3 regions of the Bacillus sp. H1a genome follow, and region 3 is predicted to be linked to each of the others. Evidence: riboswitches for the same ligand, from Rfam matches in the RefSeq annotation. Region 3 holds a riboswitch; each other region holds the start of a gene.
What was found. Region 3 has a riboswitch for thiamine pyrophosphate ahead of thiC (phosphomethylpyrimidine synthase ThiC). Riboswitches for the same ligand answer to the same signal wherever they lie in the genome.
Positions count from the first base shown of each region.

Region 1: it holds a riboswitch for thiamine pyrophosphate, as region 3 does, so the genes downstream of both, thiM (hydroxyethylthiazole kinase) here and thiC (phosphomethylpyrimidine synthase ThiC) in region 3, are expected to answer to the same signal.
Region 2: it holds a riboswitch for thiamine pyrophosphate, as region 3 does, so the genes downstream of both, tenA (thiaminase II) here and thiC (phosphomethylpyrimidine synthase ThiC) in region 3, are expected to answer to the same signal.

Region 1 covers NZ_AYMH01000055.1:19,513-24,368, forward strand. Annotated here, with positions in the region: gene ilvA (threonine ammonia-lyase) at 1-936, opposite strand, end outside; gene thiE (thiamine phosphate synthase) at 1,043-1,702, opposite strand; gene thiM (hydroxyethylthiazole kinase) at 1,716-2,525, opposite strand; TPP riboswitch at 2,596-2,705, opposite strand; gene U860_RS0124155 (siderophore ABC transporter substrate-binding protein) at 2,808-3,755, opposite strand; gene U860_RS0124160 (ABC transporter ATP-binding protein) at 3,830-4,588, opposite strand; gene U860_RS0124165 (iron chelate uptake ABC transporter family permease subunit) at 4,582-4,856, opposite strand, start outside.
Region 2 covers NZ_AYMH01000029.1:144,149-149,004, forward strand. Annotated here, with positions in the region: gene U860_RS0114655 (RNaseH domain-containing protein) at 1-1,643, opposite strand, end outside; gene tenA (thiaminase II) at 2,007-2,693, opposite strand; TPP riboswitch at 2,838-2,943, opposite strand; gene U860_RS0114670 (D-alanine--D-alanine ligase) at 3,039-3,953, opposite strand; gene U860_RS0114675 (PLP-dependent aminotransferase family protein) at 3,958-4,856, opposite strand, start outside.
Region 3 covers NZ_AYMH01000019.1:22,852-27,707, reverse strand. Annotated here, with positions in the region: gene thiC (phosphomethylpyrimidine synthase ThiC) at 1-1,544, opposite strand, end outside; TPP riboswitch at 1,657-1,772, opposite strand; gene lldP (L-lactate permease) at 1,844-3,502, opposite strand; gene U860_RS0108330 (DUF4870 domain-containing protein) at 3,801-4,118, shown strand; gene U860_RS0108325 (metal-binding protein) at 4,171-4,662, opposite strand; gene U860_RS0108320 (YkvA family protein) at 4,713-4,856, opposite strand, start outside.

The DNA.
Region 1 (4,856 bases), on a different contig from region 3:
TGAAATAAAGTTTACATCGACATTTCCACCGCTTAGTACGGATACGACCTTTTTTTCTCTTATTGGGATTTTTTGATAAAGCAAAGCAGCCAATGAACTCGCACCGGACCCTTCGACCAACAATTTATTCCGCTCAAGAAGCATTAACATCGTCCGAGCGATTTCCATTTCATCTACACAAAACACATCATCCACATAACGTTGTACAAGTTCAAAAGTTAAATATCCTGGCCTTTTAACTGCAATTCCATCTGCCATGGTTGGCGCCGAATCTACCGTTATTACTTTCTTTTCCTCAAGTGATTGTTTCATTCCTGGACAAGCAAGTGTCTGCACACCATATATTTTTACTGATGGTTTTTGTTCTTTAATTGCCATCGCAACTCCTGCAATTAATCCCCCGCCTCCAATAGGACAAATAACAGCTTCTACGTCTTCAAGCTGTTTTAATATTTCCAATCCGACTGTCCCTTGACCCGCAATTACTGCTTCATCATCAAATGGATGTACAAATTTTGCTCCTGTCTTCTCTTTTAAATCTAGTGCGTAAGCTAATGCATCGTCAAATACATCACCTTGTAATTCCACATGAGCACCATACCTTTTCGTCGCAAGCACCTTACTTAACGGTGCACCTTTTGGCATTACAATCGTACAAGGAATACTGAGCATATTACTAGAATACGCAACCCCTTGTGCATGATTTCCAGCAGATGCCGCAACAACACCATTTTCTAAATCACCTTTTTCAAGAGAAACCATTTTATTATAAGAGCCACGTACTTTAAAGGAACCTGTCTTTTGTAAATTCTCAAGCTTTAAATAAACATCATTCTGTGATAATTCACTAAATGTGCTCGAATAATCTAGCGGTGTCATATGTACAATACCCTTCATTTTCTCATAAGCAGTTATAATATCCTGGAATACAATCATACCTTCGCCTCCGAAACAATATATGTTTATACATACTAGTTTAAGCGGCATATTTTGTTTTATACGACAAAAGATCACGTAGCATTTTATGCTACATGATCTTCTCTTACAAACTCTTATTTACTTCATCAGCTAATTTCTTCGTACTTTCATACGCAGAATCAGCTAAGCTAATCGCAGAAATAACCGAAATACCATCCGCACCGGCATCTATAACAGAAGCTGTATTTTCAATTGTAATTCCGCCAATACCAACAATCGGTATTGTAATCTCGTGTTCTCTAAAATACTTTAGCCCTTTCGTTCCTTGAACTGCTTTCGTATCTTTTTTCGTACTCGTTGGGAAAATAGGACCAACTCCTAAATAATCAGCTCCGTTTTCAATCGCCCAGCGTGCTTCTTCAATTGTATGTGTAGATACTCCAACAATTTTATCTCCCATTTTTTCACGAACAGATGTTATTCCTTCATCATCTTGTCCAACATGTACACCGTCTGCATCTAATTCAAGAGCTAATTCAACGTCATCATTCACAATAAACGGCACATTATACTCTTTGCAAAGTGTTTGTAGTTCTTTCGCAAAACGAATACGTTTCTCACCAGTTAAAGCCCCTTCTCCCTTTTCACGAAATTGAAAAAGTGTTATACCGCCTTCTAGTGCCTCTCTCAATACTTGCAGTGGCTCCTTCGTACAATTGTTACTACCCATAATAAAATATACTGGTAGTAATTTAGACATTTCATCCATTGTAATACGCGACATCTATTTCCCCTCCTTACTGTACAAACTCAATCTTTCCATACTTCTCAATATCCTCTGAAGTTGTATTCGCTAATTGATTTAAGAACTCAATTTGGAAGCTACCAGGTCCTTTTTCTACCGTTTTGGCTGCTGCCAGTTCCGCAGCTACTCCATAAAATGTTACTGCTGCGACAGCTGCCTTCACATAATCTTTTTCAACTGCTGCAAATGCTCCTATTACAGAAGTTAATAAACAGCCTGTTCCAGTAACTTTTGTTAAAATGCTATGGCCATTGCGAATAAGAACTACCCGCTCTCCATCTGTAATGATATCCTCTTTTCCAGTGATCACAGCAACTGTATTTAATTCATCCGCTGCCTGTTTTGCAATACTTACGACATTACCATTTCCAGTACCAGCGTCTACACCTTTGATTTCCCATTTTTCATTAATAACATTAGCTATTTCTGCTGCATTTCCGCGAATTATCGCTAAATTTATTTCAGCTGGAATATGCCTTGCAACTTCTGTTCGATAAGAAGTTGCTCCTGCACCAACTGGATCAAATAGTACTGGTACATGATTCATATTTGCTGATTTACCAGCAAGTAACATCGCTTCTACCTCTTCGGGGCGAAGTGTACCCATATTTAAAACGAGTGCGCCAGCAATACTAGCCATTTCTGCTACTTCTTCTTTTGCATATGCCATTACAGGCGATGCTCCTAATGCTAACAAACCGTTTGCTGTAAAGTTTGTTACAACGACATTTGTAATATTATGCACGAGTGGATTAGACTCTCTTACCAGTTCCACTATTTTACTAATTTCTTGTACATTCATTCTATTCATCTCCTAACTTTAATGATGGGAGATACACAAAAAGACACTTTGCGTATGCAAAGTGTCTGAACATGTGCTTTTACACTCTCCCTACGCTGGCATTATCCAACAGGTTCAAATGGTCAATGACGGGTTAGTCATACTCTCAGTTTGCATCCGCAAACTCCCATGTGCTTTTTATTCAACTACTTCAAAGTCTACTCTCATTCTAGTGAAATAACAAGTTCTTTACTTTCTTATACAGAAAGAGTGATAGGGAATCCTATCACTCTTTTCATACTATTATTTTATAGCTTTTGATACTTCTTTCACCATTGCTGATACAGACTCAAGTCCGCCACCAGATAAGTACCAGTAGTTTGCATCAAGGTAAACTACGTTTTTGTTTTTCACAGCGTTTGTTTTACTTACCAGTTCATTTTCAACAACTTGCTTAGCAGAAGATTTCCCGCCAGTTACTACGCCTCTATCAATTACAAATAAGTAATCAGGGTTCTTCTCAAGGATGTACTCAAATGAAACTTTATTACCATGTGTATCTGCTTTAATTTCTGGGTCAACAGGAGTTACGCCAAACACATCATGAATAATACCGAAGCGAGATTGAGGGCCGTATGCACTTACTTGACCATCGTTCGCTAAAATAACTAAAGCTTTTTTATCGCTTTTCTTCGCTTTTTCATTTAATTCTGCCACGTCTTTTTCAACTGCTGCAATTTCTTTTTTCGCTTTATCTTCTTTATCGAAGATTTTCGCTAATGTTTCTGTGTTTTCTTTAAATGATTTCATGTATTCTTTTGTATCTTGTTCTACGTAAATTGTTGGAGCAATTTTTTCGAATTCTTTATATGAATCAGCTTGACGTCCAGAAATGATAATTAATTCCGGATTCATTTCATTGATTTTTTCGAAGTCTGGTTCTTTTAAACCACCAACGTTTTTATACTTTTTATCTTTATATTTAGAAAGGTATTCTGGTACACTTTTTTGCGGCACACCAGCCACGTCAACACCTAGTTTATCTAATGTATCTAATGAACCGAAGTCGAATACTACAACGTTTTTCGGATTCGTTTTAACTTTCGTTTCGCCTAATTTGTGCTTAATCGTAATTTCTTTTGATTTACTTTCACTTGCCTCGGTCTTCTTGTCAGTAGAAGCACCATTACTACATGCCACAGCGACAATAGCAAGCATGAAAGTTAATAATAGCATCGCTAATTTCTTCACTTCAATCACCTCAATAAAATTTTTAAAATTATTTAAATCGATAGCACATTTACACCATCAAAAATAACTTCCTCTTATGAAAAATAAATACAAATGTTGTTTCCAGATATCTCTTCTATATGGATGTCCATATCATAAATATCTTTTAAAACAGCTTTATCAATAATTTCGCTCGTTGGACCTTCTTTCATTACTTTTCCATCTTTCAAAGCAACGATATGATCGGAATAACAAGAAGCAAAATTAATATCATGAATTACGATAACAACCGTTTTTCCAAGCTCTTCAACAAGTCGTCTCAGTACTTTCATAATTTGTACAGAATGTTTCATATCTAGATTATTCAGTGGCTCGTCCAATAAAATGTATTCTGTATTTTGAGCAATAACCATTGCGATATACGCCCTTTGCCTCTGCCCACCACTGAGTTGGTCTAAATACTTATGCTGGATGTCCTCAAGTTCCATATAGCGAATAGCTTCCTCAATATGGCTCCAGTCTTCCTTTGTCAGATTACCTTGTGAATATGGAAATCTACCGAAACTAACTAATTCTCGAATGCTAAGCCTTAAATTAATATGATTCGTTTGCTTTAAAATTGAGATTTTCTTAGCAAGCTCATCGCTCTTCCATTCCCCAATTTCTTTATCTTCAATGTAGATTTCACCAGCATCTTTTTTTAATAACCTACTAATCATAGAAAGAACCGTACTTTTCCCTGCTCCATTTGGACCAATAAAAGATGTGATTTTTCCTTTTGCTATTTTAATAGAGACATCTTCAACAACATTTTTATTACCATATTGCTTTGATATGTTTCTTACTTCTACCATGACTTGCTCTCCTTTAATAGAAGATAAATGAAGTACACGCCACCAACAAAGTTAACAATGACACTTAAAGTCGTGTTAAATTCAAACACTCTTTCAACAATCAATTGTCCTCCTACTAAGGCGATAATACTAATAAGGATAGAACCTATTATTAAATATTTGTGTTTGTATGTATGCAAACATTCACGTGCAACGTTTACTACAAGCAGTCCTAAAAATGTAATGGGTCCTACTAACGCTGTGGAAATAGATACTAAAATTGCAATTA
Region 2 (4,856 bases), on a different contig from region 3:
GGTAAGGAATCGAATTTATATATTTTCTCAATTGATAAATTTACATAAGTACCTGGTAATTCCATCTTATTCCAACTACGCTTTAAGAAACCCTTTTGCTCTAACAAACTAAAAACTGCGGTTATTATTTCTCCTTTAGACACACTTTGTCCGATAAATAAATTAATAAATGTTGAAATACGTTTCGTTCGAGCGAATCCTTCACGAATAATTTGCTTCGGATCAATTTTCTCACGCCCGTCATAGTTTTTTATTGCGATTAATGCTAACGTCGTTTCATTTCGCTCTCCTGCTGTAGCGTGCACAGCTTTCACGACATCGTCAACAAGATTTGTTTTATATTTATGGCAATATTGCATGCGATATGGATTTTGTAACACTTTCTCAATATTACATCTCACTATCTTCAACAAAACTGGAGCGTCTGCATTTAATAAATAAGTGGAATCATCATTCTGAGCCAGAACTACTTTGCTTTCTAATAACGCTTGTTCTATCTCTATTAATATATCGTTCGACCATACTTCTAACGTAATTGTTTTTAATCCCTTTGGCGCAAATAAAGGTAATTGTTCATTTTCAGTATTAGTTAATATCTTTTCACATTCTGGAAGCAATGTGAAATATGGAAAACTTCGCTGGAATTCATTAAAAAGTTCCTCTTTATCTCTTACTTTTATACCAAATTTTATTTTTGTTCCTTGAACTTTATATATTTTTTCATTATATGGAAGTAGCACTCTGACATTCGTTCCCGCAATATACTCTTTCGGATATTGAAGAATATGATCTAACACTACTTCTCCTCCTATCTTAAAATCATCTTTTAAATTTCTATAAAGTTTAATCCACTTTATTCCTTTTTTCGCTTGTTGCACTTTTAACTTTACAAATCGCTGCTTTTTATTTTCCGATGCAAATTCAGGAGTTGAAACTAGTATTAATCCGCGTTTCCGACTCAAAAGTATAGACATATCTTTATGATTATATTGTTGATAAAATCGCCTAATCCCTATGGATACTTTCAAAAGTGGAATATTCTCGCCTCCACGAGTTATATATTCAAACCGATACACATAAGCGAAATAATCTTGTGTTTCTTCATCTATAATTGGCTCTGACATCGCTTCACAAATATTTTGTGATCGAAGTGGTGAAAAATATATTTCTTCTTCATTCTTATTATTCATACGTACAGGCTGTTCGCAAAAAACATGTGTAATTAATGCTGGAACCCATTTAAAATATGTTTCTTTATCATGTAATACTGGTAAATTACATATTAAATCATAATGCCATTCTAAACATGGTGGATCTGTTAATTTATTCGGTTTCCAATCATGAATAACCGCATACCAACTTTGTAAAATATAGTCCAACTGTTCTTGTCTCATTGGTTCTTTTGAAACAATCCAAGGCGTATCTTCCTTTAATATATATGGATTATGCTGAATGAATAATATGTCAGAGAACATATCATACAATCTTTCATTTAAAAGTTTTAATTTGCTCGTTAATAAAAATGTTCTATAATGTATATCTACAATATCAAGCCATTCAATGGGAAAATATATATATGCTACTTTTTCATTAAAGAGGGGTTCTACTACATCATTAAATGTTAATAATTGTATTTTTTTCATACTATGAATACTTCCTCTCTTTATTAATTATCTTGATTATGAATAAAACTAAAAAAGCTCGCTAATTTTTATAAAGCCCAATCTAATTAATTTAAAACCAAGTACTTCAGAAGAAACATTTTAATCTAATTATACGAATATAACATTACATAAACCAACCTCATGAAAGATACCAATACTTTCTTATATTTCACGTATTACTTTTACCATATTAATCCCTCCTTACATCGCCTAGTATAATACAAAACGATTATATGATAAATCGTTATATTCTGTATATATAATTTACAAAATATTTACAGAAACTAAATATATTAAAAGGTATCGCCTCTTTATATAGCGATACCTTCACTATACTCTTTTTTAAAAAACACCTTTAACTTCTTCATTCACCGGCCATTTTTCTAATGTATATGCCATTTCCCAAAATGAATATTCATATTGACTACTAATAATAAAGTGTTTTCTCATACGATTACGGTCTGCCTCTGTTACTTTTTCAGCGATAGTATCTAATCGTGTGATTTGCTCTTCTACTAATGTACGGAACCAATCCGATCCATATGCAGAAATCCATTCTTGATAGATGGGTTCTTCTGGCTGACTTCCTTTTAAACGTTCACCAATTTCATAATATAACCAATAGCAAGGTAGTATAGCTGCAATAATATCTCCTAAATGCCCCTCATAAGCAGCACGATACATATGGGATGTATACGCATATGCAGTTGGTGCTGGTACAAAATTGTCTTTTTCTTCTTTCGTAATTCCTAATTTCTTAGCAAAGTTCTTATGTAATGATAACTCAGCTTCATATGTATTTTGTGCATGATGCGCCATACGAGCCGTCGTTTCTAATTCAAGGGCCTTTGCAGCACCTAATGTTTGCACTCGTGCAAAATGACTTAAATAATATGAATCTTGGAGCACATAATAACGGAAACTAGCTAAATCTAGTGTTCCTTCTCCGAGTTTTTTCACAAACGGATGATTGAAACTCGATTCCCAAATAAAATTTACTTCATTACGTAATGACTGTGAAAAAGACACTTAAATCCCTCCAATAAATAAAAGTCTACTTTTGAAACTATATAATAAGTACTTCTCCTGGTTTCTAGTGCTGTAAAATAAAAAAACTTTCTTTACAAGCGTAAAGAAAGTGAAATAGACATCAAAAACGTATTCGTTAATCATTATCCGTCTTCTCCACTTCCCTACGCTAGCATTAACCAGATCAGGTACTAAGAGTCTCAAAAATACTTTTGATCTCAGCCTATTATAGGCACCCCTAGTGGATAAATATATAGTTTTCGTATTCATCATAGCATACTTCTTGAAACTGTCAAACTTATTGGATTGTTCTATTAAAATAATAAACCAATCATTTTTTAAAAATTAAAATCCTTCGTTTTTCCTTACTTGTAAAGACGTTTCAACGATCATATCTAATAGCTTACTATAGCTAATTCCCGCTGCTTCTGCGCTTTTTGGCAACAAGCTTGATTTTGTCATTCCAGGTAACGTATTAACTTCCATTACATATGGAATTCCATCTTTTACAATCATATCAACTCTAGCGTAAACACTACATTTTAATGCTCTATAACAAGCAATTGACGCTTTATTTACAAGATCTTTAATTTCAGCTGGAAGTTCTATAACTTCTTCAACTGTACTAGCATCATCATATTTTGCATTGTAGTCAAAAAACTCAGCTGCATGTCGAATTGAAATGATAGGTAACTGTTTTCCATCAAAAATGGAACACGTAATCTCGTCACCTTTTATATACTTCTCAATTACTACTTCAGAATCCCATTCGAATACAGTTTCCAGCATAGAAATTAATTCATTTTTATTATAGACGATTTTTACTCCAACACTCGATCCGCCAGTGTTTGGTTTTACCACTAATGGAAAGCCTAACTTATCTAACTCTTCAAGCTTTAGATCCTCCATTTTCGTAAGTTCAATCCAATCTGGTGTTTCTACTCCTTCATAACGCAAAATCTTTTTCGAAATATTTTTGTCCATACATATACCGCTAGATAACATATTACTCCCGCTATAAGGGATACCTAAACTCTCAAGCGTTCCTTGAATTGTCCCATCTTCTCCGTATTTTCCGTGTAATGCTAGCAATGCAAAATCAATGTCTTTCGCTTTTTCAATTAAATCAATTTTTTCATTTAACGTAATTGGAACTATTTCATACTTACTCTTATCTAAATGTGCAATCATTTCATTCCCAGTCATAATTGATACTTGTTTTTCAGAGGATACTCCTCCCATAATAACGCCAATTCTCATCTTCTCAACTCCAAATTTCATTTTTTAATGTATCACCAATTATTTGAATACCGCTAACAATTTCCTTTTCTTTCAAACGTGAAAAGCCTAATCGGAAAGTGTTCGCTCCTCCTCCATCAGAGTAAAAAACATCTCCAGGAGAAAACGTAACTCCTTTCTCATAACATTTTTGTAAAAGTGTGCGGGCATGAATTTTTTCTTCCAATTCTATAAATAAATGAAGTCCACCATCTCCAGTCATTCTTTTAAACGGGATGTACTGATTACACGCCCCAACAGCTAACTCATATTTTTTCTTATAAACAGATCTTGCCTTTTTTAAATATTTTTCGAAATATCCTTCATGTAAATATTGAAACAGAACAGCTTGATCTAACGTTGATGTGTGAATGGTCCTTGCTCTTTTTACACTTTCTAAATAATGAATCAGTTCTTTGTCTGCAATGATCCAACCTACACGTAAACCAGGGAAAAGTACCTTTGAAAAGCTACTAATATAAATCACATTATTACCAGCCCCAGCAAAAGTTAATAATGGCGCTAAATGTGAACCTGAATAACGTAATTCTTCATTAAATCCGTCCTCTATAATAGGAATCTTATATTTTGAAAATAACCTCATCAATTCCGTTCTTTTCTCCGAACTCGTAACAATACCGGTTGGATTATGATAAGAAGGAATTAAATACGCGAAATCAAAATCCTTTTCACGCAAACTTTTTTCTAATTGATTCGTATCAATACCATCATCTCTCATATCCATCCCATGAACTTCAAGTCCATGTAAGCGAAAAAGCTTCAGTGCAGCATGGTGAGTTGGATTCTCACAAATAACACGCCCTGATTTCTTCGATAAAGAAGATAATACAATATCTAACCCTTCTGTAAATCCGTTTGTAATTA
Region 3 (4,856 bases):
CGTTCAGGATCTAAAGATAAATTAAATTGATCGCGCCAACGGAATTCAAATCGTGCTTTTGAAAGTGCATCATCACGCTGATGAGCCGTTTTATGCCCTTTCGCAAGATCGGCCGCATGCGCAGCAATTTTGTACGTAATAACCCCTTCACGAACATCATCTTTGTTCGGCAAACCTAAATGTTCTTTCGGTGTTACATAGCAAAGCATCGCCGTTCCAAACCAGCCGATCATCGCTGCACCAATTGCTGATGTAATATGGTCATAACCTGGTGCGATATCAGTCGTTAACGGCCCAAGTGTGTAGAACGGCGCGCCCTGGCAAATATCAAGTTCTTTCTCCATATTCTCTTTAATTAAATGCATCGGTACATGCCCAGGTCCTTCGATCATAACTTGCACATCATGTTTCCAAGCAATTTTCGTTAATTCACCAAGTGTCTCAAGCTCTGAAAACTGTGCTTCATCGTTTGCATCTGCAATGGAACCTGGACGTAACCCATCTCCAAGAGAGAACGAAACATCGTACTGCTTCATAATTTCACAAATTTCTTCAAAATGAGTATATAGGAAGTTTTCTTTATGATGGAATAAACACCACTGCGCCATAATAGAACCACCACGGGAAACGATACCTGTCGTACGCTTTGCAGTAATTGGAATGTAACGAAGTAATACACCAGCGTGAATCGTAAAGTAATCAACGCCTTGCTCCGCTTGCTCGATTAACGTATCGCGATACACTTCCCACGTTAAATCTTCTGCAATCCCGTTTACTTTTTCAAGCGCTTGATAAATTGGCACTGTTCCAACTGGTACCGGAGCATTACGAATAATCCACTCACGTGTTGTATGAATATTTTTACCTGTAGATAAATCCATAATCGTATCCGCACCCCAGCGCGTTGCCCATGTCATCTTCTCTACTTCTTCTGCAATGGAAGACGAGACAGCTGAGTTTCCGATATTTGCATTTACCTTCACGTGGAAATTACGTCCAATTATCATCGGTTCTGCTTCTGGATGGTTAATGTTAGCTGGCAAAATTGCGCGTCCTTCCGCAATTTCCTTACGAACAAACTCTGGCTCTACCCCTTCACGAATCGCAACATATTCCATCTCAGATGTAATAATGCCATTACGTGCATAATGCATTTGCGTAACATTTGCACCTTGCTTCGCTTTAAGCGGCCTGCGATTCATTTGCGGGAAAACAGGTGTATGTTTTGAAGCCACCTTTACACCGTCATCCTCGGGTTTAATTTCGCGCCCTTCATAAGCTTCCACATCACCACGCGTGATGATCCAAGAGTGGCGCGGCGTTGGAATCCCCTTTTCCAACTCCACTTTATACTCAGGATCCGTATAAGGGCCACTCGTATCATACACACGGATTGGCGGATTTGGGATGCCGTTCGTGTCGCTTTGTTCAATCTCGCGCATCGGTACTTTCATACCTTCACGTGGTCCATCCACATATACTTTTTTACTCCCTGGTAAACTCGATTTCAATTCAATTTGCTCAGCTGAAACAGACTGTTTCATAACCTTTATTGCCCCCCTGTTCGTGACAAGGACGAGATATGGCCAGCGTATGCCAAAATAAAAAGAGCCAGGTCCATAAAAAAATAAGGACCTGGCTCATAAAGACATAATTATGTAAAGCCGTTAACTTCCCTACGCTGGTACGAGCCAGATCAGGTCCAAAGGGTTAAGAAGTTCACACGCTTCTCTCTCAGCCTACGCATACGTTAGGCACCCCTAGTTTATCACTGATTTAATTTTCAATACTTTCCCATCATACACGATAATCTGAAAAATGCAAAGGTTAATTCTTTTATTGTTTACGGAATCATCCAAGTCAAATAATAAGCCTGCACATACGTCATAATCCCAACAATAATAACGAAGAATAAACTATGTTTCACCGTGAAACGGAACAGATCTGATTCTTTTCCAGCAAGACCAACTGCCGCACAAGCAATCGCAATCGATTGCGGAGAAATCATTTTACCTGTTACACCACCTGTTGTATTTGCTGCAACGAGAAGCACTTCAGATACGCCAACTTGCTGCGCTGTAATTGCTTGTAAATTCGAGAACAGTGCGTTCGCTGACGTATCTGATCCTGTTAAGAATACGCCAATCCAGCCTAGGAATGGTGAGAAGAACGGGAATAGTCCGCCAGTTCCTGCTAGCGCTAACGCTAATGTAGAAGATAAACCAGAATAGTTTGCGATAAATGCGAATCCTAATACGAATCCAATAGATAGAATTGGCATTTTCAGTTCGTTTAATGTTTCTTTAAATGTTGCTACTGCATCTTTTGCACTCATTTTCAAAATAAAGATAGAAATGATACACGCAATTAAAATCGCTGTTCCAGTCGCTGATAAAATATCTAATTTCAAGATTGCTTCATAAGGTGTTGGTTTATTTACAATAGGCTCTGCTTTCATTACTAAATTGTGCAAGCCTGGAATTTCAAACTTAAATACAAGACTTTCTAAAGCGCCGCCTGGAGCGAATAATGCTTTAAAGAAACTTTGGCTCCAAATGACTACCATCACAGTTAAAATAATGAACGGAGACCATGCTTTTACTACTTTTCCTACTGTTAGTTTCGGCATAGATGTCACCGTCGTTGCTGCTACTTCGCTATTCGCTTCTTTAGACTGATAAATTTCTTTCGGCTGCCAAACTTTTAAGAATAGCGATAAACTTACTAAACTTACAAGTGCTGACGTAATATCAGGAAGTTCTGGCCCTAAAAACGTCGCTGTAATAAACTGTGTAATTGCAAATGAACTACCCGCTACAAATAAAGCAGGCCACGTTTGTCTTACTCCTTTAAAACCGTCCATTAAAAATACGATAAAGAATGGAACAAATAAAGATAAGAACGGTAATTGATGTCCAGCCATTTGTCCGATTTTATGCGGATCAATGCCTGTTACTTGTCCAGCAACTGTAATCGGAATCCCCATTGCTCCGAACGCTACTGGTGCAGTATTTGCGATTAAACAAAGACCTGCTGCATATAAAGGATTTAATCCAAGACCTGCAAGAAGCGCTGCCGTGATCGCTACTGGTGCACCAAATCCTGCTGCCCCTTCTAAAAATGCTCCAAATGAAAATCCGATTAAAATAACGAGTAATCGATGGTCATTTGTAATTGATAATACAGATGCACGAATGATATCAAATTGACCTGTTTTCACAGAAATTTTATATAAAAATACCGACATAATGATAATCCAAGCAATTGGCCATAATCCGTATAAGAAACCATACCCGGTTGCTGTCATTGCCTTTGTGAACGGCATTTTATACGCAAATAACGCCACCAAAATTGTTAATACAACTGTAATAAATCCTGCCACATACCCCTTCATGCGTAAAACTGCTAAAGCTAAGAAAAAAAAGATAATTGGAATAAGTGCGACCGCTGCGGAAATCCAAATGTTACCGAATGGGTCATAAACTTGTGTCCATGTGTTCATTGTTCTCTCCCCCTCAATAATCCCCTTTTAAATAAAATATAACCTTATCAATAGACTATCAGGTCATCATACCTTTTAACCTAAAAATAAAAAACGTTTAAGAAAACGTTTTCACTAAGTTTCATTTCTACTTTAACATATCATTTTCCATTAAAAAAGATTTTTTTGAAAATTTTATTATCTCGCGTGAAAATCTTACAAAAACGTCACGTTCTTGTAAGGTTCATCGATAGGAAGCTAGACAAATTTCCTGCATAATAAAAATATAACAACGGACATTATTTATGAGGTGATATATATGAACGGAAACAAAATACTAGCAGCTTTATCATACTTTAGTGTACTATTTGCGCCTATCTTATTCCCTATTATCGTTTGGATTGTAGGCGATTCTGAAACAAAGCCACATGCGAAACGAGCTCTATGGACACACATAATTCCAAGTATCGCTACATTTATCGGTTTAATTATTCTAGGAATTATGGGTATTGGATCTGAACAACCTGATGTAACACTTGGAATCGGAGCAATCATTGTCTTATGTATTTGCGGAATCATTAGCTTATACTACTTCATTTGGAACATCGTAAAAGGTATTAAAGTGCTGAAAGCTTAATTTTAAACAAACGTTTAATTAAAAAAGGACACTTGCAATTTGCAAGTGTCCTTTATCTTCTGCGTTTCTTCTTTTTTCTCATCATTTTCTTTCGGCGCGTATTCACTTTATCCGCTATAATGTGGAGCGTACTCGCCACTACAATTCCCATTACAAACGTTACAATTTCAACCTCATGTTCCTTCGCAATTTCTATTAAATTCCCGTCCAATGCTATCATATTTAATAGGAATAAAAACGGATAAAACACGATTAACATGTATGCAATACGAATAATATCACCAAGTATAATCGTATGTGTGAAAAAGGAACGATGGGGCATTACGCTCCTATATGGATACCAAAAAATGCGGAGTAATCCCCATTTATTATACGCATTACTATACGTATCTAAATCCGGTGTTAAAAAGAAAGTGCCTACTAAAAATCCAATTGCAAAAGTTAATAAAAAATCAAAATTTGTTAATCCATACGAAACGAGCATAAACAAAACAACTGGAAGAGATATTAAGTTTATTTTCGTATGCGTTCTTCCTGATGGCATAATGCACTTCCTCGCTTACGTTCGCCCTGTCATCCTATGACAGTTCTCACCTATTGATCTAATTTTTGATCGATAAATGATGTGTCTATATCCGAACTAAACCATTCTGCCAACTTCACTCGTGCCTTATCTTTCACATCTTCATTTACGTATATCGATGCTTGTAATAGTGCGGCCGTTAACGCACCCAAATC